3 regions of the Marinobacterium sp. YM272 genome follow, and region 3 is predicted to be linked to each of the others. Evidence: predicted binding sites of a transcription regulator. Region 3 holds the regulator's gene; each other region holds the start of a gene.
What was found. Region 3 encodes sigma-54, which starts transcription at its own class of promoters, with help from an activator protein. Its sites were predicted from a motif close to TGGCACNNNNNTTGCTNT; they were not measured.
Positions count from the first base shown of each region.

Region 1: the regulator sigma-54 is predicted to act here: its motif matches at 1,475-1,492, upstream of ACQUQP_RS03390 (nitrate- and nitrite sensing domain-containing protein).
Region 2: the regulator sigma-54 is predicted to act here: its motif matches at 4,490-4,507, upstream of ACQUQP_RS00090 (CmpA/NrtA family ABC transporter substrate-binding protein).

Region 1 is NZ_CP194171.1:714,437-724,091, reverse strand. Features, by position in the region: gene smpB (SsrA-binding protein SmpB) at 35-514, shown strand; RNA gene ssrA (transfer-messenger RNA) at 574-932, shown strand; gene ACQUQP_RS03395 (hypothetical protein) at 1,155-1,397, opposite strand; gene ACQUQP_RS03390 (nitrate- and nitrite sensing domain-containing protein) at 1,534-2,856, shown strand; gene ACQUQP_RS03385 (formate/nitrite transporter family protein) at 3,150-4,001, shown strand; gene ACQUQP_RS03380 (protein kinase domain-containing protein) at 4,082-5,809, shown strand; gene cynS (cyanase) at 5,840-6,283, shown strand; gene ACQUQP_RS03370 (ATP-binding protein) at 6,317-7,690, opposite strand; gene ACQUQP_RS03365 (response regulator) at 7,690-8,403, opposite strand; gene ACQUQP_RS03360 (hypothetical protein) at 8,598-9,440, shown strand; gene ACQUQP_RS03355 (YceI family protein) at 9,493-9,655, shown strand, end outside.
Region 2 is NZ_CP194171.1:16,614-26,268, reverse strand. Features, by position in the region: gene ACQUQP_RS00105 (NTP transferase domain-containing protein) at 1-422, opposite strand, end outside; gene cobA (uroporphyrinogen-III C-methyltransferase) at 453-1,334, opposite strand; gene ACQUQP_RS00095 (nitrate reductase) at 1,321-3,975, opposite strand; gene ACQUQP_RS00090 (CmpA/NrtA family ABC transporter substrate-binding protein) at 4,683-6,074, shown strand; gene ACQUQP_RS00085 (ABC transporter permease) at 6,126-7,130, shown strand; gene ACQUQP_RS00080 (ABC transporter ATP-binding protein) at 7,143-8,006, shown strand; gene ACQUQP_RS00075 (NAD(P)/FAD-dependent oxidoreductase) at 8,032-9,246, shown strand; gene ACQUQP_RS00070 (hypothetical protein) at 9,418-9,609, shown strand.
Region 3 is NZ_CP194171.1:1,361,268-1,370,922, reverse strand. Features, by position in the region: gene ACQUQP_RS06345 (KpsF/GutQ family sugar-phosphate isomerase) at 1-743, shown strand, start outside; gene ACQUQP_RS06340 (KdsC family phosphatase) at 743-1,279, shown strand; gene lptC (LPS export ABC transporter periplasmic protein LptC) at 1,281-1,850, shown strand; gene lptA (lipopolysaccharide transport periplasmic protein LptA) at 1,840-2,358, shown strand; gene lptB (LPS export ABC transporter ATP-binding protein) at 2,355-3,080, shown strand; gene ACQUQP_RS06320 (RNA polymerase factor sigma-54) at 3,133-4,641, shown strand; gene hpf (ribosome hibernation promoting factor) at 4,694-4,984, shown strand; gene ACQUQP_RS06310 (PTS sugar transporter subunit IIA) at 5,012-5,479, shown strand; gene rapZ (RNase adapter RapZ) at 5,479-6,336, shown strand; gene ACQUQP_RS06300 (HPr family phosphocarrier protein) at 6,362-6,631, shown strand; gene mgtE (magnesium transporter) at 6,700-8,052, shown strand; gene yjgA (ribosome biogenesis factor YjgA) at 8,057-8,584, shown strand; gene ACQUQP_RS06285 (carbon-nitrogen hydrolase family protein) at 8,601-9,431, opposite strand; gene ACQUQP_RS06280 (YhdP family protein) at 9,428-9,655, opposite strand, start outside.

The DNA.
Region 1 (9,655 bases), 650 kb from region 3:
CCTTGAACCCGGGCCGCCCGTATAATCGCGCCCCATGGCGAAAAAGAAAAAGGCACCGGGCGGAAATACCATCTGCCTCAACAAACGTGCGAAGCACGAATACACCATCGAGCAGAAGTTCGAGGCCGGCCTGTCCCTGACCGGATGGGAGGTCAAAAGTCTGCGCGACGGACGTGCACAGCTGGTCGATTCCTACGTCGTTTTCAAGAACGGCGAAGCCTGGCTGGTAGGCGCACACTTCACACCACTGATTACGGCATCAACGCACGTCGTCGCCGATCCCCGTCGTGACCGCAAGCTGCTGCTGCACGCGAAAGAGATCTCACGACTGGTCAACGCCGTCGAGGCCAAAGGTCACACCTGTGTGGCACTGGCCCTGTACTGGAAGAACGGCCGCGTGAAGTGCGAAATCGCACTGGTGAAAGGCAAGAAGCTGCACGACAAGCGTGCCGCTGAAAAGGAAAAAGACGCTAACCGCGAAAAACAGCGCGCCATGGCGGTACATAAAGCCTAACCGGAACTTGTACCTCTTTCATGTTGTCTACTGATCGCGTAAGATTTGCGCTCTTATCCGGGGGTGACTTGGCTTCGACGCCGATTGCGAACCCTTGGGTGCATGCCGAGAACGTGATGATTCTCGTAAATCCCTCATCACACTAGTTATAGTTGCAAACGACGATAACTACGCTCTAGCAGCTTAAGTCTGCTAGCGCCGCACTCTCAGGTGTCTGTAACTAAGAGGTTCGCGGTGTCATATGAGACAGAATCGCCCGGATGCTTCGCCCTAAGCTGAACGGTTAAAACTAAAAGGGCTCGCCCACAACACCCTGGCTCTCGGGTCGTGACGGGTTAACCTAATAGAGCAGCCTAAGCATGTAGATCTCGAGGCAGAGGATTGGCGGACGCGGGTTCGAAACCCGCCACCTCCACCACCAAATTGCTAAAGTTAAGAGCCTGTTTTTACAGGCTTTTTTCTTTTCTGGTGCCTACCACTTCTTCCTGTAATGTCGAAATAGCTGTTGCGCGAAAGGCTCAACTACTGAGCTATCGGTTTCGTCACGCCTTTAAAGGCAGGTACAAAGTGACCTGCCCTCAACTCACATCCCGACTCCTTGTTCTATTGCGGCAGTTTCTATGCCCCAAGCCTGCGGTAATTACTCCACCGACTTTTTGCTGGCATCCTCACGGGAGCGGGAGCGCCAGCCGACCACGCCGCAGACAACGCTCAGTACCAAGGCTCCACCGGAGATGAATCTGAGGGTTTCCCGGTCCTGGCGCATCTGCTCCACCAGCGCGGGTTCCACCTGCTTTATCGCCTCTTCGCTCGGGGTCTTGGAGAAACTCCAGATCGCCAGCATCAGGAAACACAGCGCCGTCGCATACATGAACTCTTTCATCTGACTCTCCCTGAGCATTTATTGGCTGGCCAAGATAACATTCCCCGCACTCCGCAAGCCATAACGCGATGTCACTCTGGTACAGGTGTTGCTGCTCACCTATGGTAAAAAAGAGAATCCTAAGATGGAGCCGAGAATGTCCGATAGCCAGCACAGTACCGAAGATTTCTTCCTCGCCTCGAAACGGTCCGAAATCGCTTCGCTCAAACAGCTGATGGCCAGCTGTACGCTGGTTACACAGGTCAGCAACCTGATTCACGAGCTACAGCGTGAGCGCGGGCTCTCCAACCTGTTTCTCTCATCGGGAGGCACCCGGCTCAGTGAACAGCGCCACGCCCAGGTGACAAGTTCGCGACAGGCAGAGGCCGCGCTCCGTGCCGGGTTGGACCTGATCGATATCGATGCCGGCCCGCTGGCCGGTCGCGCCCGGCTGTTTAACAACATTGCCCATGTCCTGCAGGGGCTCGATGCCCTGCCGGGCCTGCGCCAGGGAGTGGATGAGCAGTCTCTGTCCGCCCGGGAAAGCACCCAGGCCTACAGCCGGCTGATGCAGGCGCTGCTGTCGGTGATCTTCGAAGCGGCGGATATCTCCGATGATCCCGAGATCACCCGTGAGCTGGTGGCGATGTTCAACTTCATGCAGGGCAAGGAGTACGCCGGGCAGGAGCGTGCCTGGACGGTAAGCGGCATCGCCACCGGCGAATTCAGCGCCGAGCTGCTGGACCAGCTGCGCAATCTGGTGGCAGCCCAGGATCACTGCTTCAACACCTTCAAGGAGTTCTGCAAACCGCCGCAGTTGAAGGCCTGGACGGCGTTGCAATCAAGCGCCGAAACCACCGAATTCATGCGCCTGCGGCAGGTGATCGCGCGTATCGAACCCGGCTCCGGCGTTCCCCCGGATATCAGCGAAGTCTGGTACGACCTGGCCACCCAGCGCATCGACGCCATGCAGACACTGGAGCAGGAGCTGGCCGACGTGCTGCTTGAGTTAAGCGCGCAGCGCGTGGAGCAGGCGGACCAGGAGCTGAAACAGCAGCGCGATACCCTGGCCGCCCTGGACACTCCCGCCACCTCGCCGCTGACCATGCTGCTGGGCTCCGGCGGTCCACTGCAGGAGAACCTGCCGCAGACCGGCTCCGTGGGCCCGGACTGGGTCCGCTCCCTTTATGGCCTGGTACAGCAGCAGTCCGAAAGCCTGAAGAAGATGAACGACGAGCTCAGCGCCGCCCGTCAGGCTCTCTATGAGCGCAAGAAACTGGAGCGGGCCAAGGGCCTGCTGATGCAGTACCAGGGCCTGGATGAGGAGCAGGCGTTCCGTACCCTGCAACAGAGCGCCATGACGCAGAATAAACGCCTGATCGACGTGGCCGAGCGCGTCATCACCGATGTGGAACGTCTCATGGCCGCTGCGCAGGCGACTGGCAAGTCTTCTCGCGATCCAAACAGGCGCAAAAAGTAACGCACCTGCACCATGGGAAAGCAAAACAATCGCAACCCCGCGGTCATCAGCCCCTGAATAACATCAGAATATCCCACCGATTCAACGATTTTTACCCCTTGGCACATCGATTGCTTAATACAACTTATCTGAGCCAGCGTTGGCTCTGACTAACAAGCTAAGAGTATTTGGATAATGGCGTCCATCACTTACCTGCCCCCGGGCAGGTCAGGTGTGGGCGCTTTTTTTTCGTCTGCTCTTGGAATAACCCATTTCCGTGTGTGATGACTAACTGCTGACAGAGGCACTTAACCATGGCTTATCTGATCCCTTCCGAGTTTGTGACCAAGATGGTCGATGCGGGCGAATCCAAGGTCCATATGTCCACCCGCGATACGCTGATCCGCGCCTATATGGCCGGTGCGATCCTGGCGCTGGCCGCCGTGTTCGCGGTGACCGTCGCCGTGCAAACCGGCGTTTTCCTGATCGGCGCGATCCTGTTCCCGGTGGGCTTCTGCATGCTCTACCTGATGGGCTTCGACCTGCTCACCGGCGTGTTTATGCTGACCCCGCTGGCCTGGCTCGACAAGCGCCCCGGCGTTACCCCATCACAGATTCTGCGCAACTGGGGCCTGGTGTTTGTGGGTAACTTTGCCGGCGCCTTCACTGTCGCGGTGATGATGTCCTACATCTTCACCATGGGTTACAACACCGACGGCGGCGCCATCGCTGAGAAGGTTTCCGGTATCGGTGAAGCACGTACCGTCGGTTACGCCGCCTATGGTGCCGATGGCTGGCTCACCATCTTCATCCGCGGCATGCTGTGTAACTGGATGGTCTCCATGGGCGTGGTGGGCGCGATGATCTCAACCCATGTCAGCGGCAAGGTCCTGGCGATGTGGATGCCGATCATGCTGTTCTTCTTCATGGGCTTCGAACACTCCGTAGTGAACATGTTCCTGTTCCCGTTCGCGATGATCATGGGCGGTGACTTCTCCGTGGCCGACTACCTGATCTGGAACGAAATCCCGACTGCCCTGGGCAACCTGGTGGGTGGCCTCGCCTTCACCGGTCTGACCCTCTACACCACCCATGTGCGTACCGGCGCCAAGCGCAAGGCCGCAGCCCAGGCACCGACCGGCAAGCCGAGCTCAGCTTCTGCCTGAACGGCCTCTAGCATGATCAACCTCAGCCCGGATCTCCGCGGCTGAGGTTTTTCCTAACGACTCTGCCTGGCGCCCTGCCCATGAGCAATCAACTGACACTCAGCATCGGCCAGCATTCCAACCGGGGCCGGAAGACTGAAAACCAGGATTTTCACGGTGCTCGGGTACCGGATGAGCCTCAGTTGACGCTCAAAGGTGCTGCCCTCGCCATCGCCGACGGTATCAGCACCAGCAGTGTCAGCCAGATCGCCAGCGCCACCGCTGTTAAAACCTTCCTCGATGATTACTTCTGTACCTCTGATGCCTGGACTGTCAAAACCGCCGCTGAGCGGGTGATTCAGGCGACCAACTCCTGGCTTCACTCCCAGACCCAGCGCAGCGAATACCGCTACGACAAGAACCGCGGCTATGTCTGCACGCTCAGTGCTCTGGTGCTTAAAGGCACCACGGCTCACCTGTTCCACGCCGGCGACAGCCGCATCTACCGCCTCCGCGACAGCGGGCTTGAGCAGCTGACCAAGGACCACCGCCTGTGGATCTCCCAGGAGGAGAACTATCTCAGCCGTGCACTCGGCATAGACGACTACCTGGAGCTGGATTACGAGGCGTTGCCGTTAACGCTCGGCGATACCTTTCTGCTGGCCACCGACGGTGTCTATGAATATGTGGATACCACCTTTATTCGTTACGCCATCAGTGAACACCCCGATAACCTGGACCGGGCCGCCGAAGCGATCATCCAGCAGGCCTACGAACAGGGCAGTCCCGATAACCTGAGCCTGCAGATTGTCCGCATCGACGACCTGCCCCGCCCGGAAACCACGCACCTGCCGCTGCAGCTCGACAGCCTGCCGTTGCCGCCCGTTCTGGAACCGCCCGCGGAGTTTGATGGCTACCGGATCGTCCGCGAGATACACGCCACCAGCCGCAGCCATGTGTATCTGGCTGTGGATAAAGAGACTGATCAGCAGCTGATTCTGAAGGCGCCGTCGATCGATCTCGGTGAAGACCCGGCCTATCTCGAACGCTTCATGATGGAGGAATGGATCGCCCGGCGCCTGAACAGCCCCCACGTGCTTAAGGCCGCGCCCTGCCCGCGACCGCGCAACTACCTCTATACCCTGACGGAGTATATCGAGGGACAGACCCTGGCCCAGTGGCTTATCGACAACCCCAGGCCGGAGCTGGAAAAGGTTCGCGATATCATCGAACAGGCGGCCCGCGGGCTGCGCGCCTTCCACCGCCTGGAGATGGTTCACCAGGATCTCAAGCCCGATAACCTGATGATCGACAGCAGCGGTACGGTGAAGATCATCGATTTCGGTTCCACCCGCGTGGCGGGTATCGACGAGACCCTGATCGGCCAGGAGCAGCCCCCTATTCTCGGTACCGCGCTCTACACCGCACCGGAGTATTTTCTCGGTGAGCAGGGCAGCGCCACCTCGGATCTCTATTCCCTGGCCGTTATCGCCTACCAGATGCTGTCGGGGCGTTTTCCCTATGGCCCGCAGGTTGCCCGCGCCCGCACCCGGGCGGCACAACGGCGCCTGCAGTACGACTCGGTGCTCGATGACGAGCGGGAGATTCCGGCCTGGGTGGATGAAACCCTGAAAAAAGCGCTCCAGCCCGACCCTTTCAAGCGTTATGACGAGCTCTCCGAGTTTATCCACGACCTGCGCAAACCCAGCCAGGCGTTTCTCAACCGCACCCGCCCGCCACTGATTGAACGCAACCCTGTGCAGTTCTGGCAGGGCGTCAGCGCGCTGCTGATGGCGGTGATCGTCTACCTGGTGACGCAACTCAATTGACCGTGCATTTCACAATCAAGGAGAACACCCATGATCAGCTCCCGCGAACAAGTGACCGCAATGATTCTTTCCGCGAAGGTCAGCAAGGGCCTGAAATGGACTGAGGTGGCCGACAAGGTCGGCCAGTCCAAGGAGTGGACCACCGCCGCCTGCCTCGGCCAGATGACCTTCAACAAGGCGCAGGCCGAAACGGTCGGTGCCCTGTTTGACCTGTCCGATGAGGCGGTGGCCTGGCTGCAGATCGTGCCTTCCAAGGGCAGCGGCGGCATCCCCACCGATCCGCTGCTCTACCGTCTGTACGAGATCGTCAGCGTCTACGGCGGCTCAATCAAGGAGCTGATCCACGAAGAGTTCGGCGACGGCATCATGAGCGCCATCGACTTTTCCCTGGATATCCAGCGTGAAGAGGACCCGAAAGGGGATCGCGTCAACATGGTGATGTCGGGCAAATTCCTGCCCTACAAGAGCTATTGATTCGCGGCAAACCTGGCGAAAGGAGTGTCCGGCTCAGTGGTCGGGCAGCTCCAGCACCACCTCGAGCCCGCCCTCGGGCCGGTTGGATAACCGGACCTCTCCGCCGTGGGAATGCGCGATGGTGCGCGCAATCGACAAGCCCAGACCGATACCGCCGGTCTCCCTGCTGCGCGAGCTCTCCAGCCGCACGAAGGGATCGAACACCCGTTGCTGATCCTCTTCAGGTATACCAGGCCCCTGATCACGCACGGTAATAAGCAACCGGTCGTCCGCCTCCTTCAGAACAACTTCAGCCAGCTGACCGTAATGACAGGCGTTCTCGATCAGATTGGTCAGCGCCCGCCGGAGCGAGCCCGGCCGACACGTATAGAGTACTCGTTGAGACTCGTCGTACTCGATCTTATAGCCCAGATCACGCAGATCCTCACAGATACTGCCGACCAGTGCCGACAGGTCCATGTTGCGCCGCTCCTCCTGTACCGACTCCTCGCGAGTGAAGGCCAGAGTTGCCTCCAGCATATCCTGCATCTGGTCGAGAATGCTCAGGATCTTGCCACGACTCTTCTCCGGCTGAATGAACTCGGCGTGCAGGCGCAGAGACGTCAGTGGTGTGCGCAGATCATGGGAAATCGCCGCCAGCATACGGGTACGGTCATCGACAAATCGCTGCAGGCTCTCCTGCATCCGGTTAAAAGCACGGGTGGTGCGACGCACATCATCGGAGCCCCGCTCGGGAATGGATTCACTCATTTCGCCACGCCCGATGCGGTCAGCGGCAAGGCTCAGCAGGCCCAACGGGGCCGATACATAGCGCACAATCAATACCACGACCATCACTGTCAGCGAGAACAGCGCCAACGCCACCAATAGAGGTGCGATCCAGCCTGGCAGACTACTGGGGGATCTGAGCGTGGCGTTGAGCCACTTACCATCCGGGCGAAGGATCGATAAGCCAGCGATCGGCAGCGCCGCATCGCCCGGATCGAACAGCAGATTTGGTTTAAGCAGGTTTTGCACCCAGCTGTAACACCAGTAGTAGCGCGGGCTGATCGACAACTGCACATTTTCCGGATCGCCGCTGACGAGGCTCATCAGGCGCTGATAAAGCGGGTGGTCCAGCGCCGCCCGGTTATAAGGCTCGGCTGTCGCGCTATCGCCAATGCTGAACTGAAAACGTTCACTGGTCACAGCTCCCAGAACCTCAGTCTGCACGCCCTGGGGCGTTTCATCGAGCAACCGGTCCATCGCCGCACTGCGCGAGATCAGGTCCTCCATCTGGCTCAGTCGCACCGCGCGGCTGCGCTCCTCGAAGAACACGTAGACGGTGGTAGCGTTAACCACGCCCAGCGCCAGAATAAGCAGCACAATCACGCGGCCTGGCAGACTCTGTCGCAGATAGCTCAGCATCACTCTACATCCACAGTCAGCATATAGCCGCCGCCCCAGACGGTTTTGATCAGTTCAGGCTGGGTAGGGTCACGCTCGATCTTGCGCCTCAGGCGGCTAACCTGGTTATCGATACTGCGGTCGAACACATCCGCCTGCCGCCCCCGGGTCAGATCGAGCAGCTGCTCACGGCTCAGTACCCGATGTGGATGGGAAAGGAAGGTGGAGAGCAGCTTGAACTCGGCAGTACTGAGCGGTACTGCCACGCCGTCGCTGCCGATCAACTCACGCCGGGCCATATCCAGCACCCAGCGATCGAAATTCAGTTTCTCTGCCTCAACCGCTTCGCGCTGGAGTGGCATCGCTTCCGCACGGCGCAACACTGCCTTGATCCGCGCCAGCAGCTCGCGCGGAAAGAAGGGTTTAGTCAGGTAATCATCGGCACCCATCTCCAGCCCTACCACCCGGTCGGTCTGCTCCGCCATGGCGGTGACCATGATGATCGGGATCTGACTCGACTCACGCAGTTGGCGGCACAGGCTCAGCCCATCTTCGCCCGGCATCATCAGATCGAGCACGATCAGATCGATGGCGCTGACCGCCAGGATCTTCTTCATCTCCTGGCCATCGCGTGCTGTGGTGACGCGGAAGTCGAACTGTTCGAGATAACTGGCCACCAGATCGCGGATCTCCTGGTGGTCGTCGACAACGAGAATATGGGGTGTGTTGGTCATGATCGTGCTAGCCGGTAGTACTACTGTTACAGCTTATCCGATCCTGCTGCGGCTGTGCGAACCACAATTGTATCAATCTGTGTCAACTCGGCAGCCTGATACAGATTGCGACAAAACAGTTCGATGGTGAAAAACTTTTAAGACATCCGCCGTGCTTAATGGCAGTACCTAATCGATCAGAGACAGGAGCTGCCGTGACATCCCTATTGGACAACCCCCTTATTCAAAGCGCAGTTCTGCCGCTGCTGCTGAGTCTGGGCCTGACCGGACTATTGCGGCTGGTACTGGGCGCCTCGCTGGGGATCCGCCTGGCCAGTGCCTCGCTGGTACTGAGTTTTCTCGCCTGTCAGGCGCTGATCCAGATGCCGGTTTTCCCACCTCGCTCCTCGGCGCAAAAACTCCCCTACCTGGTTGCAGGAGCGGCCTTGCTGGGGATCCTGATCGACAGCCTTGACCTCAAACCAAGAGTACAACAGATCGTTATGGCGGTACTGGCCCTGACAAGCATCGGCTGGCTGCTGGGCGGACGTTTCGATCGTATTGATGTTGCTGGCTGGATGCTGCTGCCAATGCTGTTTGCAGCCGCAATGCTGGCTCAGCAGCGCTGTATTGCACGCCGTGACACCCTTGATGGCGGCATTCTGCTGCTGTTGGCCAGTGCCGGTGTCGGCGCCATCACACTGATCGGCGCATCCGCATCCATGGGCCAGATTGCGTTCGCGCTGATGGCCGCCATCGGGGGGTTCCTGCTCTGGAACTGGCCCAAATGGCGTTTCCCCTTCGCAGCAACCGCTCAGCTGAGTGTGATTACTGCACTGCTTACGCTGAGCACCCAGATGCTGTTTTTCACCAAGGCCAATGGCTGGGCCCTGCTGTTGCTACTACCGCTGCTGCTGGTGGACCGCCTCGGCCGAAAAATGGCGAGCCCAACGTTGCGCGCTGTATGCGTAACAGGCGCAGCCGCCGGCGTATGTGTAATCGCCGTTGCCACCGCTTGGCTGATGGTCGAACCCAGCAGCGGCAGCTACGGATATTGATCCACTAATCAACCCAACTTTGTCTGATAAGACTGAAGCAGAGGACATAAGAATGAACGTAAAAAAACTGTTTGGCGCAGGTCTCCTGGCAGCAAGCCTTTCCACTACCGGTATCGCCCAGGCGGCGCCGGAAGCCTACGCAATGGATATGGCCCACTCTACCGTAGTGTTCAATATCAACCACCTGGGTTTCTCCAACATGTTCGGTCGCTTCG
Region 2 (9,655 bases), 1.3 Mb from region 3:
TCACGTCCGTCGGCGCGCAGGTAGACCCAGTGGTCCGGGTAGGTCTGGCTGATCTCGACCAGGGTTTCAAGCTGCGTCTGGCCGATGCCGGGGCTGTCGCAGGGCAGGATAATCAGGTCCTCATCGGGCAGCTGTGGCAATAGCTCACCGAGGGCCCTGAGCGGGCCGGGAAAACTGTCATCGGGGTCCGAGATAAGCGGGTAGCCAAAGGCCGCGTAGGCGTCGTGGTTGCGGTTGCAGTTGATATAGATCCGGTGACAGAGCGGCTCCAATGCAGCCAGTGAATAGCTCACCAGGGGGCGCCCTTCAAAGTCGATCAGCCCCTTATCCTGCCCGCCCGTGCGGCGGCCGCGACCGCCGGCCAATACCAGCCCGGTCAACTCGTTTTGAGTCTCTTTTGTCGTGTTGTTCGCGTCTGACACGGTAGTTCCCCAGAAAGATCGCGCCCATTGTCAGGCGACCTCCTGTGCTCTGGCAAGTGATATCGCCTGCGCCCGGGCGGTGCGGGTCACCTCGCCGACAATAATCAGGCTGGGGGAGCGGAACTGTGCCTCCCGGGCTTTATCCACAATGCAGTCGAGAGACGCAAGCAGGTTACGCTGATCTGCTCGGGTGCCGTTCTCGATCAGCAGAATAGGCCAGTCGCCGGGTAAGCCCTGTTTCTGCAGCTCCGTGGTAATGGTGGGCAGAGCCTCCAGACCCATGTAGAACACCAGGGTTTGATCCCTGCGTGCCAGTGCTGCCCAGTCGTGGCTGAGATGATCGGCATGATGGGTAGCGGTGACGAAACGTACCTGGTGGGCACTGCCCCTATCGGTCAGCGGGATACCTGCCGCGGCGGCGCAGCCCGATGCGGCGGTGATGCCGGGGACAATCTGCCAGGGAATGCCGGCGCTGTTAAGTGCCTCGATCTCTTCCGCCATGCGGGCGAAAACCGCCGGATCTCCGCCCTTCAGGCGCAGCACGGTTTTACCGCGGCTGGCCTGCTCCACCATCATCGTGCCGATTTCCGCCTGGGGAACGCTATGATCACCGGGTGCCTTGCCCACGTAATAGCGTTCGGCATCGGCGGGGATCAGGTCGAGGATATCTTCGCCGACCAGGCGATCGTAGATCACCACCTGGGCTGCGCGGATCAGCCGGTCGGCTCGCACCGTCAGCAGGTCTGCCGCACCGGGGCCGCAGCCGATCAGGTGCACCTCGCCAGGCTTGCCTGTTGATTTGCGACCGGCCTTGAAGGCGGTGTTTATCGGTGTGTTTGTTTTGCGCCGGCCCAGATCGATGATGCGGTTGAAAGTCTGCGCCAGTGGGTTGAAGCGGTTACTCAGAAACATGTTCGGCTTCCTTGACGCTGTTAGCGATCAGCGACTTAAGTTCGGGGAGGCAGGAACCACAGTTGGTTCCGCATTTGAGTTGTTCGCTCAGCTTTTCGGCCGAGTCGCTGCCGGCGTTGATCGCCTCAAGAATCGCCGGTTCGCGTACCTGGAAGCAGCTGCAGATCACGGCGCCGCAGGGTTGAGCGCCCGGTGCGCGTGCCGCCAGAAGCTGGCGTCGTGTATCCTGGTTGAGCGAACCCAAGGCGAACTGTGTGTCGAGCCAATCCAGGTCAGGCAGATTGTTGTCGCGCTCGACCAGTAGCACCCAGTCGAGACGATCTCCGGCGAATCCACAGGCGCGGAAACGGCCTTCAGCCTTATCTTCCAGTAGCAAATCGGGTGTTGAGCCAAGCTGTTCGTCACACCAGGCGGCCCAGTCGGTGACAGCGTCAGTGTCGGCCAGGCGGAAGCTGGTGCAGTACTGCAGTGGCGCCCGGCTCCAGTATTGCGCGCGGGGGGCGCTCGCAGCGCGGCTCAACAGCCGTGCCTGCCATCGAGTCTCGAGTCGGTGGATGCTCGCCACACCCTGTTTGGATTCGGGCTGGCCCGATACCGGGTCCACCACCGCATCGATCAGATTGCCGCTGATCGCATTGCCGCTGAACTGCTCGTTCCAGTGCATAGGGATAAAGAGTTCACCGGGGCGCTGTGACTCGCTTAGCTGTGCTCTGGCGACGTAGCTGCCCTGCTTGCTCTCAAGGACGGCGATATCGCCACTGGCGATCTTGAAACGCTTTGCATCGCTGGGATGAAGCTCGATAAACGGCTCGCTTCGGTGCTGCAGCAGACGGGCAGCGCGGCCGGTACGGGTCATGGTGTGCCACTGGTCCCGGAGCCGACCGGTGTTAACCACCAGTGGACAGGTTTCGCTGGGCTGCTGTTCAGGCAGACGAGGTTCTATCGGCAGCAGGCGCGCTTTGCCATTGGGGGTGAAAAACTGACCGTTGGCAAACAGGCGCGTTGTTCCTTTCGGGGCGCAAGCGTTTACCGGCCACTGTATGGGGGTAAGTTCATCGTATTCAGTGTTGCTGATCTGTGAGAGCCCGCTGATATCGAAGCCCCGCTTGCCGTCGTTTTCAAACCCGGAGAGCGCGGCGTGTTCGCGAAAAATGGCTGCCGGGCCGGAATAACTGAATGGTTCGGTAAAGCCCAGTCGTTTGGCGACCTCACAGATAATCCACCAGTCGTTTTTTGCCTCGCCCGGTGCCGAAATGAGCCCGCGCTGGCGCGAGATGCGCCGCTCAGAGTTGGTGACGGTGCCATCTTTCTCGCCCCAGGTGGTGGCGGGCAGGGCGATATGGGCCAGCTCCACGGTGTCGGTCTGTGCCATGCATTCGGAAACAATCACCAACTCGCATTGCTCCAGCGCTTTACGCACCCGGCTGGCCTGGGGCAGGCTGACCACCGGGTTGGTGGCCATGATCCAGACCGCCTTGATCTCGCCACGCTCGATAGCCGAGAACAGGTCCACTGCTTTCAATCCCTCCTGACGGGCAATAGTCGGTGCCTGCCAGAAGCGCTGCACGCGATCGATGTTCTCGTCGTTGGAAAAATCCATATGCGCGGCCAGCTGGTTGGCCAGGCCGCCCACTTCACGTCCACCCATGGCGTTGGGCTGACCGGTCAGCGAGAAGGGGCCCATACCGGGTTTGCCGATGCGGCCGCTTGCCAGGTGGCAGTTGATGATGCTGTTGACCTTGTCGGTGCCGCTGCTGGACTGATTGATCCCCTGGGAGAAAAAGGTCAGGACCTTTTCGGTGTTGCAGAACCACTCCACCAGGGTTTCCAGATCCCCCTCCGGTATATCGGTCAGGCGGGCCGCTGTGGCCAGGTCAGGGGCGCTGTGGCGCGCCGCTGCGAGTGCTGCATCCAGGCCTTCGGTATGCTTATCCACATAGACCTGGTCGACCTTGCCGCGTTTTTCCAACTGCACCAGGATCGCATTGAAGATCACCGCATCACTGCCCGGTTTCAGCGACAGCTGCAGGTCGGCCAGCTCCGAGGTGGCGGTGCGACGCGGATCGATCACGACCACGCGCAACGCGGGGTTGGCTTGCTTCGTCGCGGCCATGCGCTGGAACAGGATCGGGTGGTTCCAGGCCGCATTTGAGCCCACCAGCACCATCAGGTCGGCGTGATCGATATCCTCGTAACTGCAGGGCATCAGGTCGCCACCGAAGGCGCGCTTGTAGCCGGCAACGGTGGAGGACATGCACAGGCGTGAATTGGTATCCACATGGCTGGAGCCGATAAACCCCTTCATCAGCTTGTTGGCCACGTAGTAGTCCTCGGTCAGCAGCTGGCCGGAGAGGTACATGGCAACCGACTCGGGTCCATGCTGCTCGATAACCGAACTGAGACGAGCGGCAACGCTGTCGAGCGCTTGGTTCCAACCGGTTTCAACGCCATCGACCCGGGGCTGGATCAGTCGGTCGTGCTCTCCGGTGGTTTCGTGCAGCGCGCTGCCTTTGACGCAGAGGCGCCCCTGGTTGGCGGGGTGTGTCTCGTCACCGGAGACGGCGATGATCTGCTCATCTCTGATTTCGGCGCTGACACCGCAGCCAACGCCGCAGTAGGGACAGGTTGTGTTGTTGCTCATCTTTAGGCCCCGCAAAAAAAAAGCGCCTGAACCTCGAGCCTGCCTTAGCAGGGGGAGATTCAGGCGCCTTTGCCATCTATCGAAAACGTCCGAAGACTTTTCCGGAAAATTGTTTAACCACTTACTTGTCGAAGAAACTGCAAGTCTGGTGCCATCAATGGGCGCGTATACAATTCAAAGGCCTAGCTGAGGTGTTCGCCGATTTTCTCGGTTTTTACGCATTGCTTGGAGGCGTTATGCACTCAAGTGGTGCGGAATCAGGCCGGTGAACCGTTCATTACGGTTTATGCTATTCATGGCCGGTAATTGACGCTTTAGGCATATAAAGATGGGAGTGGTTATTTGTGCTGGTTCTGAGGGCAGCGGGGTAGTCAGCATTCCTGGACAGTTGCTCTATTTTTGATCAAAAAAACGGAGAAACTGCTTGATGTCGGTGCAGGTTCGCGAAGCCACACAGGCATGTTTGAGGTTGGCTTTTATTTATCGGATTGTTTTTAAAGGAATAAATAAGAATTGGCACGAGCTTCGCTTTAGCTTTTGCAAATCGAGGCGTGTCGGCTTTTTCTTCCAGATCGACGACACCGCCACCGAATGCTCGTTTAGAGCCTGACAATTAGCGAATACGGCAAGGGCGCCGTTCCTGTATCACAGACCGAGGTCTGGGGTGTGGGAGCGGCGCCCTTTTTTGTTTCTGGATAGGAGTTGTTATGAAAAAGACCCTGAACCGTCGTTCTCTGTGCAAGCGTGTCCTTCTGGCTGCTTCTGTCAGCCTGGCCTCTGCTTCCCTGTCACTTCCAGCTCTGGCCGAGGTGGGCTATGCCGAGAAAGAGGAGTTGAAATTCGGCTTCATCAAACTCACCGATATGGCGCCGCTGGCGATCGCCTACGAGAAGCAGTACTTCGAGGATGAAGGGCTCTATGTGACCCTGGAAGCCCAGGCGAACTGGAAGGTGCTGCTGGACCGCGTCATCGACGGCCAGCTGGATGGCGCTCATATGCTCGCCGGTCAGCCGCTCGGTGCGACCATCGGTTTTGGTACCAAGGCCGATATCATTACCGCGTTCAGCATGGATCTGAACGGCAACGGCATCACCGTTTCCAACGATATCTGGGAACAGATGAAGCCCAATATCCCGGTCGGTGAAGATGGCAAACCGGTGCACCCGATCAAGGCGGATTACCTCAAGCCGGTTGTGGATAAGTACAAGGCCGAGGGTAAACCGTTCAACATGGGCATGGTGTTCCCGGTCTCCACCCACAACTATGAGCTGCGCTACTGGCTGGCGGCCGGTGGTATTCACCCCGGTTACTACGCACCGGCCAAGGGCGACACCAGCGGCCAGCTTCAGGCGGATGCGCTGCTTTCCGTTACCCCGCCGCCGCAGATGCCGGCGACCATGGAAGCCGGCACCATCTACGGTTACTGCGTCGGTGAGCCCTGGAACCAGCAGGCGGTGTTCAAGGGGATCGGTGTGCCGGTGATCACCGACTACGAGATCTGGAAAGACAACCCGGAAAAAGTGTTCGGTGTCTCCAAAGAGTGGGCCGAGAAGTACCCCAACACCCATATCCGCGTGGTCAAGGCGATGATCCGCGCCGCCAAGTGGCTGGATGAAAACAACAACGCCAACCGCCCCGAAGCGGTAGAGATTCTGTCCCGCCCGACCTACGTGGGCGCGGATGAGGAGGTGATCGCCAACTCCATGACCGGCACCTTCGAATATGAGAAGGGCGATGTGCGTGACGTGCCTGACTTTAACGTCTTCTTCCGCCACAACGCCACCTACCCGTACTACTCCGATGCGATCTGGTACCTGACCCAGATGCGCCGCTGGGGCCAGATTGCCGAGCCCAAGCCGGACAGCTGGTACATGGATATCGCCAAGCAGGTGTACCGCCCGGATATCTACGCCATCGCTGCGAAAGAGCTGATTGCCGAAGGCAAGATGGATGCGTCTGAGTTCCCGGATTTCGACTCTGAAGACGGTTTCAAGGCGCCGCAGACCCAGTTTATCGATGGCGTGACTTATGACGGTCACAAGCCCAACGAGTATCTCGAGAAGTTCAGCATCGGCCTCAAGGGCGAAGAGCAAATCTAAGCTTCGGAGCAGCCCTCCGGGGCTGCATATCCGGGGGAGGAGAGTTTACCCATGACTAGCATTCGTATGGCATTGGCCGGAGTTTCCAGCATCGCCGGTGTGAAATCCAACGATACCCTGGGCAGCTGGTTCAAGCGTGCGCTAGGGGCGCTGGGGCTGCCGCTGCTTGGCCTCGCCGTGTTCCTGTTTATCTGGCAGGCCGGCGCCAAGCAGATCGACACCTCGCTGGGGCAGTTTCCGGGACCGACGCAGGTCTACGAGCAGTCGGTGGCGCTCTATGCCGAGCATGTCAGTGAGCGTGAGCGGGAGACGGCGTTCTATGAGCGTCAGGAGCAGCGCAATGCCGATCGCGTCGCCAAGGATCCGGATTATGTGCCGAAGATTCGCGACTACACCGGCAAGCCGACCTTCTTTGACCAGATCGGTACCAGCCTGGTGACCGTGTTGGCCGGCTTTGCCATCGCCGGGATCATCGCTATCCCACTGGGGATCTGCATCGGCCTGAATGCATCGCTGTATGCGGCGCTGAATCCGATTATCCAGCTGTTCAAGCCGGTATCGCCCCTGGCCTGGCTTCCGCTGGTGACCATGGTGGTCAGTGCCGCTTACGTGACCGACGACCCGATGTTTGCCAAGTCGTTCCTGACTTCCCTGTTTACCGTCGCGCTCTGCTGTCTCTGGCCCACGCTGATCAATACCGCCGTTGGTGTATCCGCCGTCAGCCAGGATCTGCAGAACGTCAGCAAGGTGCTGCGCCTTAGCTGGATGACCCACGTGATCAAGATCGTGCTGCCGTCGTCGGTGCCGATGATCTTTACCGGTCTGCGCCTGTCGCTGGGTATCGCCTGGATGGTACTGATCGCCGCGGAGATGCTGGCGCAGAACCCGGGCCTGGGCAAGTTCGTCTGGGACGAGTTCCAGAACGGCAGCTCCGACTCCCTCGGCCGCATCATGGTGGCGGTGCTGGTGATCGGCCTGATCGGCTTCCTGCTCGATAGGGTCATGTTGCTGCTGCAGCGCCGTGTGTCCTGGGACAAAAATGCAATTACCCGTTAAGGAGGGCTCAACATGTCTAAGCATCTCGAACTGACCGGTGTCTCCATCGAGTTCCCGACGCCGAAGGGCTCCTTCAAGGCGTTGGATAACGTAAACCTCAAGATCGCACGGGGTGAGTTTGTTTCGCTGATCGGCCACTCCGGCTGCGGTAAGTCCACTGTGCTCAATATCGTTGCCGGCCTGTACCAGTCCACCACCGGTGGTGTGGTGCTGGATGGCAAAGAGGTGAACGAGCCGGGCCCTGAGCGTGCCGTAGTGTTCCAGAACCACTCGCTGCTGCCCTGGCTGACCGCCTACGAGAACGTGGAGCTGGCGGTGAAGCAGGTGTTCAAGGGCAAGAAATCCAAGGCCGAGATGAAGGCCTGGATCGAGCATAACCTGGAACTTGTCCACATGACCCACGCCATGCACAAGCGCCCGGATGAGATCTCCGGCGGCATGAAGCAGCGCGTCGGTATCGCCCGCGCGCTGGCCATGGAGCCCAAGGTGCTGCTGATGGACGAACCCTTCGGCGCGCTGGACGCACTGACCCGTGCACACCTTCAGGACTCGCTGATGGAGATCCAGAAGGACCTGAACAACACCGTGATCATGATCACCCACGATGTGGATGAAGCGGTTCTGCTGTCCGATCGCATCGTCATGATGACCAACGGACCCGCGGCTACCGTGGGCGAGATCCTGGATATCGAACTGGAACGTCCCCGTAACCGTATCCAGCTGGCGGACGATCCCCAGTACAACCATTACCGCCACGAAGTGCTCAGCTTCCTTTATGAGAAGCAGCGCAAGGTGGAGGATATCGGTCAGCACCGCAGTCAGAAGGCTGCCGGCGCGAGCCAGGAGGCTGCGGAAAAAAAGCAGGCCCGGGCTTAAGTGACGGATAAGGAAGGATAAGGTCATGAGAAAGCAGGTCGATCTGCTGATCATCGGTAACGGCATGGCGGCTAACCGGCTGCTGCAGGAGTTGTGCAAACAGCCGAACCGGCCCGAGTCGATCCTGGTCATCGGTGAAGAGCCCAGGCCCGCGTACAACCGGGTGCTGCTGTCACCGTTTTTGGCCGGTGAGCTGGGTGCGAGTGACGTGGAGCTTAACGAAATCGACTGGTACGCAGAGCAGGGGATAGAGCTGCTGTGTGGCGATCCGGTCCTGGAGGTGGACCCGGCCACGAGACTTGTCAGAGCGGCGGGCGGAAAGGTGGTTCGGTATCGCCGGCTGGTGTTTGCCACCGGCTCCCGTTCTGCGATGCCGGAGATGCCGGGGATCGAGCTTGACGGTGTGATGGGCTTTCGAACCTGGGCGGATGTGGAGCAGCTGCAGGCCCGGGCCGCCAGAGGCGGGCGCGCGGTCGTAGTCGGTGGCGGTCTGCTGGGGCTGGAAGCCGCTGAGGGCTTGAGAAAGCTGGGCATGCAGACCTGCGTATTGCAGCGTGGTCCCTGGCTGTTGAACCGCCAGCTGGACAGGAGCGCAGCCGGGTTGCTACAGGCAACGCTGGAAGAGCGCGGCCTAAAAATATTAACCGGCGCAGGCATCGAAATGCTGCAGGGAGACCGGGGGCGCGTCAGCCAGGTGATGCTCAAGGATGGTCAGATGCTGGACGCCGACCTGGTGGTGGTCGCTGCTGGCATCACGCCGGAAACTGCTCTGGCCAGGGAGGCAGGTCTTAGCTGTCACCGGGCGATCGCTGTGGATGCGCGGATGCGCACCAGCGATGAGCGGGTGTACGCCCTGGGCGAGTGCTGTGAATTCCAGGGGCAGACCTATGGTCTGGTTGCACCGATCTGGCGCCAGGCTGAGGTGCTGGCGCAGGTATTGAGCGGTCAGGAGCACGAGTATAGCGAGCAGCCCATAGCGACCCAGCTAAAGGTGAGCGGTATCTCACTGTTTTCCTGTGGCGAGATCGATGCCAAGGACGCTCAGGCGATCGAGTACCTGGATCTGGCGCAGCGAGAATATCGTAAACTCTGGCTCAACGAAGGGCGTCTTATCGGTGCCGTACTTTATGGTGATACCCGCTTAGGTCCCGGCTATTTCGATGCCTTGCTGGCGCAGCATAACCTCTCTGGACAGCGCGAATCCCTGCTGTTTGGCATTGAAAACGACAGGGTTGCCTGAGAGCCCGACAGGCAATATCCGGCGGGTCTAATAAAAGCAGCAGGCTGGCTGATAGTTGAATTTATCTAAACTAAGGATGAAGAAAGGATCGTTTTAACTCAGCCAGGTGGCTCCGTATCATAGGCCTCAAGTTAGACATTCAACGAAAGTCGAATCCAAAGAGGTGTCATCATGGCTGAACAAAATCTTACTACTGCTGAAATCGCCCGTCGCAACGGTTGCGAAGATCCGATCGTCCTGGCCCAGATCGAGCGCGCTGAATACATCGCTGAACTGATCCACGGTCTGACCAGCTGGGTTTCTACCAAGGTTTCCCAGGTTGCTCACGAAGTTACCGCGCTGTTCCACCGTCACGCTCACTGACCGGTAGAACAGCCCCTCCCCAGGGCTGGGGACAGAATAATAAAGC
Region 3 (9,655 bases):
CGGGCGAGGCAAGCCATGGTGACCTGGGCATGTTCACCCGGGACGATGTGGTGCTGGCACTGTCCAACTCCGGCGAAACCGCCGAGGTGGTGACGATCCTGCCACTGATCAAACGGATGCAGGCGCCGCTGATCAGCATCACTGCCAAACCCGAGTCGACCCTTTCCCAGGCGGCTGATGTAAGTCTGCACATACCGGTTGACCGGGAAGCCTGCCCGCTGGGACTGGCCCCGACCTCCAGCACCACGGCACAGCTGGTGCTGGGCGATGCTCTGGCGATCGCCCTGCTGGAAGCACGCGGATTCAGTGCCGAGGACTTCGCCTTTTCCCATCCCGGCGGGGCTCTGGGTCGCCGCCTGCTGCTGCTGGTCGATGACATCATGCATACCGGCAACGAAGTACCCCACGTCGATGTGGAGACCTCCATCCGCGATGCGCTGCTGGAGGTGACGCAAAAACGCCTGGGCATGACCGCGGTCACGGATACGTCCGGTGCCTTGGTTGGCATCTTCACTGACGGCGACCTGCGTCGTACGCTGGACCAGGAGGTCGACCTCAAGCAGACACCGATCGACCAGGTTATGACCGCCAACTGCACCACCATCAAAGCGGGCATTCTTGCCGCCGAAGCACTGCAGATCATGCAGAGCCGCAAGATCAACGCCCTGATCGTGGTGGATGAAAACGATCGCCCGGTGGGCGCCCTGAACATGCACGATATGCTGAAAGCGGGAGTTATCTGATGCTCGAATCTCTATCCCAGGAACAACTGGCCAAACTCAAAAAAGTCAGGCTGGTGGTATTTGATGTCGACGGCATACTCAACAGCGGTCAGCTCAACTTTCTTGCCGACGGCCGTGAAATTAAGTCGTTCAGTATCCTTGATGGCCTCGGCATCAAGCTGCTGCACAAGGGCGGCATCAAAAGCGCCATTATTACCGGACGCCGCTCACCCCAGGTCGAACTGCGCGCCGAAGCCCTGGGAATCAACTACCTGCGCCAGGGGCGGGAAGACAAGCGCATTGCGCTGGAGGAGCTTTGGCAGGAAACCGGGTTCGATGCAGAATCCACCGCTTATATCGGCGATGACCTGCCCGATCTCGGCGCCATCCGCTGTGCCGGTTTTGGCGCCACGGTACCGAATGGCCACTGGTACGTACGCGAACAGGCCGACTGGGTCAGCACCACGCCCGGGGGCCAGGGTGCAGGACGCGAGATCTGCGAACTGGTTCTCGCCGCCCAGGAGAAACTGATGCCGATCCTTGAGGAGTACCTCTGACGTGCTGACTGCGGGACGAGTGCGGCTGCTTGTTGCCCTGGCGATTCTCACGCCACTGTTGCTCTGGTGGGGTTTTGCCGGCAACAACCTGCCGCAGGAAAAGACGCTGCGCCAGGATACGGATACCAGTATCGACTTCTTCATGCGCGATGCCGAGACCCGCTACTGGGGTGAGGACGGCTCTTTTCAACGCAGCTGGACAACCCCCGAACTGCGCCACTACCCCAGGCTCAACTCCAGCAAGCTACTTGAGCCCAGCACGCTGATGCCGCAGGATAAGGGTGGGGCATACAAAATACGCGCCAACGAAGGCTGGGTGCTGGATGATCAGAGTGAGATTCAGCTTGCAGGCGATGTGGAGGTTAACCATAATCCGCTATCCGGGCCCGGCTCGGTACTGACAACCAGTACGCTCAGCGTTTACCCACCCAGGGATTATGCCGAGACAGACGCCCCCGCCACGTTGATTCGCGAAGACGAGCGCACCGAAACCACCGGTCTCGAGGTGTACTTCGACGAGCGCCGGGTTGAACTGCTTTCTAACGTAAAGGGTAGATACAATGCGCCTTAAACCGACCCTTCCTGCCGCGATCTGCAGCCTGGTATTCTGGCTGTCGGCTCCTGCCATGGCGCTTCCCGAGGATTCATCCCAGCCGATCCAGATCGGCGCCGACAGCGCCAGCATGAACGACAACACCGGCGTGACCGTGTACCGGGGCAACGTGGAAATCGAACAGGGCTCGATGAAAATTCGCGGCGACCAGGTCGAGCTTTACCGCAGCGCGGACGGCGATGTAGACCGTATCGTATCTATTGGTCGACCGGCAGAATTTGAACAAAAACCCAACGCCGATGACCCCGTCACCCATGCCTACGGTTTGCGCATGGAGTACCGGGTAAACCGGCAGGAAATCACGATCACGCAGGAAGCCCGCGTCGAACAGGGAAAAGACACATTTTCCGGCCAGCGCATTGTCTACAACATGGACAAAGCGATAGTTAACGCCTTCAGCAGCGAAAGCGGCGACCAACGGGTCAAAATGGTGATTCAGCCCAAGCAGGCTGGAGACAACCCATGATGCAGCTTGAAGCCCTCCACCTGGCCAAGAGTTACAAAAGCCGCCAGGTCGTGCGTGATGTATCGCTGCAGATCAGCAGCGGCGAGGTCGTTGGCCTTTTGGGCCCCAATGGCGCCGGCAAGACTACCTGTTTTTATATGATCGTCGGTTTGATCAAGGCGGATCACGGCCAGATTCGCATCAACCAGGACGACATTACCCGGCTACCGATGCACGGCCGGGCCCGTTCCGGTATCGGCTACCTGCCGCAGGAAGCGTCCATATTTCGCAAGCTCAGCGTTAAAGACAACCTGCTTGCCATCCTGGAAACACGCAAAGACCTGAGCAAGGCGCAGCGTGAAGCCAAGCTGGAACAGCTGCTCGAAGAGTTTCATATCACCCATCTGACACACAGCATCGGCATGTCGCTGTCAGGCGGTGAACGCCGCCGCGTGGAAATCGCACGCGCCCTGGCAACCGAGCCCCACTTCATCCTGTTGGATGAGCCGTTTGCAGGCGTAGATCCGATCTCCGTCGGGGATATCAAGCAGACGGTAAGACACCTGCAGGACAGGGGCATCGGCGTGCTGATCACAGATCACAACGTACGTGAGACGCTCGATATCTGTCAGCGCGCCTATATTGTAAGTGACGGCGGGATCCTGGCGCAGGGCAACCCGGAACAGATCCTGGCAAACCAGCAGGTACGTCAGGCTTACCTTGGCGAGCAGTTCAGGCTCTAGCAGCCTGGGGCGCCACTAACACCGACCCAGTAATGGTTTATCGCGTAGTAGTATGAAGCAATCCTTACAGCTCAAAATCGGTCAGCAACTCACCATGACGCCACAGCTGCAGCAGGCGATCCGTCTGCTTCAGCTATCGACGCTGGATCTGCAGCAGGAGATCCAGCAGGCGCTGGAGAGCAACCCGCTGCTCGAGGTCAGCGAAGAGGATAACGAACTGCCGGGCAGCGACGACGGCAATGAGAGCGATAACACCCAGGAAAAACCTGAAGCCGCCGAAAGTGGCGAATCCGAGCGCGAAGAAAGCTACGAAGATACCCCGGAAGACAGCTGGAGCGAGGATATCCCGACCGAGCTGACCACTGACAGTTCCTGGGATGACACTTACCAGACGACCCCGGCCGCCTCCGCTCCCGCGCGCGATGATGACTGGGAACCGGGCGATAACGACACCCGCGACGAGACCCTGCAGGACCACCTGATCTGGCAGCTCAACCTGACACCGATGAGCGATAACGACCGTCTGGTGGCTGAAGCGATCATCGACGGTATCGAGCCGGATGGTTATCTCACCCTGTCAGTGGAAGAGCTGATCGAGCAGTTCACCCGCCAGTACCCGGAAGACTTCATCGAGACCGAGCAGGACGAGATCGAAGCAGTCCTGCACCGTGTCCAGCAGTTCGACCCGCCCGGCGTTGCAGCCCGCGACCTGAGCGAGTGCCTGGCGATCCAGCTGCGCCAGCTGGACCCCGACACCCCGTACCTGCAGGACGCACTCAGGCTGGTCAGCGAGCACCTGCAACTGCTCGGCAACCACGACTACAAAACCCTGCTGCGGCGTATGCGGGTGAAGGAAGAGCAACTGCAGGAGATCATCCGCCTGATCCAGTCGCTGAACCCGAAACCCGGCGCGATGATCAATCCGAGCCAGTCGGAATATGTCATCCCCGACGTGGTGGTCACCAAAATCAAGGGTGAGTGGGCGGTCAACCTCAACCCCGAGGCCGCGCCGAAACTGCGGATCAACGCCCAGTATGCTGACCTGATCCGACGCGCCGACAACAGCGCCGACAACAATTTCCTCAAGAACCATCTGCAGGAGGCGCGCTGGTTCCTTAAGAGCCTGCTGAGCCGCAACGACACCCTGCTGAAGGTGGCCACAGAGATCGTTGAACGCCAGTCCGATTTTCTTGAACAGGGCGAAGAGGCGATGAAACCGATGGTGCTGCATGACATCGCCGAAGCGGTGGGCATGCATGAATCGACCATCTCGCGCGTCACCACACAAAAGTACATGCACACGCCGCGCGGCATCTTTGAGCTGAAGTATTTCTTCTCCAGCCATGTCAGCACTTCGGACGGCGGCGCAGCCTCCTCCACCGCCATCCGCGCGCTGATCAAAAAGCTGGTGTCAGCGGAAAATCCGGGCAAACCGCTCAGCGATAACAAGATCGCTCAACTGCTGGACGAACAGGGAATCAACGTCGCCAGACGCACGATTGCAAAATATCGTGAAGCGATGGCAATTCCGCCTTCTAATGAGCGGAAGCGTCTGGTTTAATTGAAGTGGAAAGCACGATAAAAAAGCGTGCATTGTGACTAGGAGAAAACGTATGCAGATCAACATCACTGGCCATCATGTCGAACTGACCGATGCCCTTAACGACTATGTTCGTACCAAGTTTGACAAACTGGAGCGCCATTTCGATAACATCACCAACACCCAGGTGACTCTGAGCGTTGAGAAGCAGCGTCAACAGGCCGAAGCCGATCTTCACCTGGCCGGCGGCCAGATTTTCGCGACGCACGAACACGATGATATGTATGCAGCCATCGACGGACTGGTGGATAAACTTGATCGCCAGATCATCAAGCACAAGGAAAAGATGAAGGCGCACAAATAAACGAAAACCGGACGCTCCTGTCAGATAATGAACTTAACTGAACTGCTGAACGAATCGCGCACTCTCTGTCACGCCGATGTCGTCAGCAAAAAAAGAGCCCTCGAACTGGCCAGCGATACTCTCGCTGGCCAGTCTGGTAATCCCCCCTCGGAAGAGATCTTTGCCGGTCTGTTGAACCGGGAACGCCTTGGCAGTACCGGTATCGGTGATGGCGTTGCGATCCCCCATTGCCGGTTGCCCGCCTGCGAAAGCGCGGTGGCACTGGTGATGACACTGGCGACGCCGATAGACTTTGACGCTATCGACAACCAGCCCGTGGACCTGCTCTGCTTCCTGCTGGTGCCCGAAGACGGCGCAGAGGAGCATCTGCAGACACTGGCGGGACTGGCCGAGCTGTTCAGCCAGCGCGACGCCAGGGAAAAGCTGCGCGGCTGTGAGACCTCCGCCGAGCTTTACTCCACCTTCATAACGCAGATGGAGAAACTGGGGGCTTAATGAAGCTTGTCGTGATCAGCGGTCGCTCCGGCTCAGGCAAAAGCACAGCCTTGCAGGCGCTCGAAGACGTTGATTTCTACTGCATCGACAACCTGCCAGCCCGTCTTCTGCCTGACCTGATCGACCAGATGCTCGGCGACCCGGAACACCCGGGACGCCTGGCCGTCAGCATCGACGCCCGCAACCTGATCAGCAACCTGCACGCCTTCCCAGAGATTATCGGCGAACTGGCAAAACGGGATGATCTCAGCTGCGAAATACTCTACCTCGATGCCGCCGAGCCCACGCTGATCAAGCGATACAGCGCCACCCGGCGCAAACACCCGCTATCCACCAACCAGGCGGGTCTTCAGGAGGCGATAAGTTACGAGCGGGAGCTGCTAGAGCCGATCGCCAGCCTGGCCGATATTCGCGTCGACACCACCCGGCTGACCCTCTACGAGCTGCGCGACACCATCAAGCTGCGCATCGCCCAGAGAAGCGAGCAGAGCCTTTCGGTTCAGTTCGAATCCTTCGGTTTCAAACACGGCGTACCTCTGGATGTGGACTTCACCTTCGACGTGCGCATGTTGCCCAACCCGTACTGGATTCCGGAGCTGCGCCAGTTCACCGGGCGCGACCAGCCGGTTATCGAGTTCCTCGAAGAGTCGGCGGATGTCTATGCCATGGTCGACGATATTCGCGATTTCCTCGAGCGCTGGATCCCCTCCTTCCGGCAGAACAACCGCAGTTATATTACGATCGGTATCGGCTGTACCGGTGGCCAGCATCGTTCGGTCTACATCGCCGAGCACCTGGCTGGCCATTTCAGTGAACTTATGGATAATGTTCACGTCCGTCACCGCGAACTGACCTGATCGCCGCCCGTTACCAGGAACCCCGATGATCGAAAAACAGTTAAAAATCATTAACAAGCTCGGTCTGCACGCGCGGGCTGCTGCCAAGCTGATCAACACCACCGGGCACTTTTCCAGCGAGATCAAAATCGACAAAGACGGCCGGCAGGTGGACGGAAAAAGCATTATGGCCGTGATGATGCTCGCCGCTTCCAAGGGAACCGACCTGACTTTTCGGGTGGCCGGTGAAGATGAAGTGGAAGCGATGGCCGCCATTGAAACCCTGATCAACAACCGCTTCGACGAGCCCGAGTAGATCCACCTCCGCGCCGCTATACTTCTCCGTAAGCCTTCCACCCCACGAGCGCAGCGATCCACTCCGGCATGAGCATCCCAAACGAAAAGAAAAACACCCTCGAAGAACTGAGCAGCGCGTTGACCAGCGACGAGCTCAAGCGCATGCGCTTCATGCTCAACAAGGGATTGCGTCCGGTTGAAGCGGCCAAGCTGCTGGAAAAGACCCCGCCACGGGAAAGGCAGATCCTCTGGAACCTGATCAGCAAGGAAAACGAGGGTAAGGTTCTTCAGCACCTCGGTGACGATGTCCAGAGCGATATTCTCAGCCGCATGGATGCCAACGAACTGCTTACCGTCACCGAAGGTCTCGACTCCGACGATGTCGCCGACATGATGCAGCAGATGCCCGACCGGGTGATGAAAGAGCTGCTTCGCATCATGGACAAGCAGAACCGCAAGCGCGTCGAAAAACTGCTTTCCTACCCGGAGGATACCGCCGGCGGCCTGATGAACACCGATACGGTCACCATTCGTCCGGATATCACCGTCGAAACCGTACTGCGCTACCTGCGTCGTCACACCGAAGTGCCTCAATCCACCGACAGCCTGTTTGTGGTCAGCCGCAAGGACTCATTTATCGGCTCGCTGCCGCTGACCCGGCTGTTGACGTCCGACCCGCAGGTGATGGTTCGCGAAATCATGCTGACCGAGCTGGCGGGGATTCCCGCCGACCTGCCGGACCAGGAAGTTGCCCGCCTGTTCGAGGACGAGGACCTGGTATCTGCGCCGGTGATCGACGAAAACGGTAAACTGCTCGGCCGTATCACCATCGATGACGTGGTCGACGTCATCCGCGAGGATGCCGACCACTCGCTGATGAGCATGGCAGGCCTTGACGAGGACGAAGACACCTTCGCCCCGGTCATGCGTACCACCCGACGCCGGGCGGTCTGGCTGGGCATCAACCTGATCACCGCCTTTATCGCTTCGGCGGTGATCGGCCTGTTTGAGGACACCCTGGAACAGGTGGTCGCACTGGCGGTGCTGATGCCGATTGTCGCCTCCATGGGCGGCATCGCCGGCAGCCAGACCCTGACACTGGTGATCAGGGGACAAGCGCTGGGACATATAGAGCGCGGCAATATCGGCTGGCTGTTCAATCGCGAGCTGATTGCCGGCGCACTCAATGGTACCCTCTGGGCACTGGTGGTGGCCGGCGTGGCCATGGTCTGGTTTGGCGACACCACCGTCGGCCTGGTGATCGCACTGGCGATAGTGATCAACCTGCTTGCCGGGGCGATGGCCGGCACCCTGCTGCCGATGGCTCTCAAGTCGGCGGGTATAGACCCGGCCCTGGCCGGTAGCGTGCTGCTGACAACGATCACCGATGTGGTCGGTTTCTTTGCATTCCTGGGTCTGGCGACCCTGTTTTTTGGTTAGGTCAATGAGCGATTTCAAAGATAGCCAGGAATACCCTGGCGATGAAGAAGACTGGGGCCCCAGTCGCAGTCAGGTAAAACGGGACATGGAAGCTCTGCAGGAGCTGGGCCGGCAGATTACCGAGCTGAACCCGGAACAGCAGGCCCAGGTGCCGATGGGAGAACGCCTTGCCAGCGCGGTTGCCGAGATGCGCCGCATCAGCGCCAACGGCGCGAAGAAGCGCCAGCTGCAGTTTATCGGCAAGCTGATGCGCACCGAGGATGCCGACGCGATCCGTGAAGCGATTCAACGTTTCGACTCGGCAAGTGCGGCCCATAACCAGCACTTTCATGCCCTGGAAAAATGGCGCGACCAGCTGATCGACGGCGACAACGATGTGCTCCAGCGCTATATCGAAGAGCACCCCGCAGCGGATATCCAGCACCTGCGCCAACTGGTGCGCAACGCGAAGAAAGAGCGCCAGCAGAACAAACCGCCGGCCCAGGCACGCAAGCTGTTCCGCTACCTGCGTGAGATCAGCGAGGGTAACTGAGCTCTCAGCGGCTTATTCAGCAGCGGTCGCGACGGTGCTGCCACACCGGCATCTGCGACCGCAGTTTGTGTAGCGCCTTCAGGTCGATATCGGCCAGGGCCAGCCCCGCTCCCTGAACGTGTGACGCCATCACCTCGCCCCAGGGGTCCACAACCATAGAGTGCCCCCAGGTTTCCCGGGTACGCGAATGCCAGCCGCCCTGATCCGCTCCCAGGCAGTAGCACTGGGTTTCGATCGCCCGCGCCCGCAGCAGCACCTCCCAGTGAGCCTTTCCGGTCACGGCGGTAAAGGCCGAGGGCACCAGCAGCAGTTCCGCACCAAGCTCACGCAGGCGCTGATAATGCAGCGGGAAGCGCAGGTCGTAGCAGACACTCAGACCCAGCACACCCAGCGGCGAATCCACTACCAGCACCTCATCACCGGGCTCGAAACGATCCGATTCGCGGTAGCGCGACTGCGCATCCCCCACATCCACATCAAACAGGTGCCGCTTGTCGTAGCGGGCAACCACCTCGCCCTGGTCGTTGAACACCAGCATGCGACTGCGTACACGGCCATCGGGTACCCGGGAGCCATCGGGACGGTCCACCGCCGGCAGGCTGCCGGCAATAACCCAGAGACCCAGATGCCGGGCCTGTTCGGCGAGCCAGGATTCCAATACTCTGGACTCAAGCTCCGCCTCCGCCAGCGCCAGCACCGACACACTGTCGAAAAGGGCAAAATTTTCCGGCAACAGCGCCAGCCTGGCACCGGCATCCGCCGCCTGCTCCAGCAGCGCCTGCGCCTGCTTCAGATTGGCCTCCACGTCCACCGTGGAGACCATCTGTACCACTGCAACCCGACTCATCGGAATACCTCCTCCCGCTGCCTGGGTGGCGCCGTTTCAAGCTCCACCTGCGGGTCACTCCAGTCACCACTGAGGTGATACCTCAACGTCGTCACCTGCTCCAGTTTGTCACCGATCAGACGATCGATAAGAAACACCGCGCCAGCCACCTGTGGCGCACCGAGCAGAACAGCCGCGAACGGCACATTGCTGGTTAACGGCAGCACCACCTCGATATCCTTATC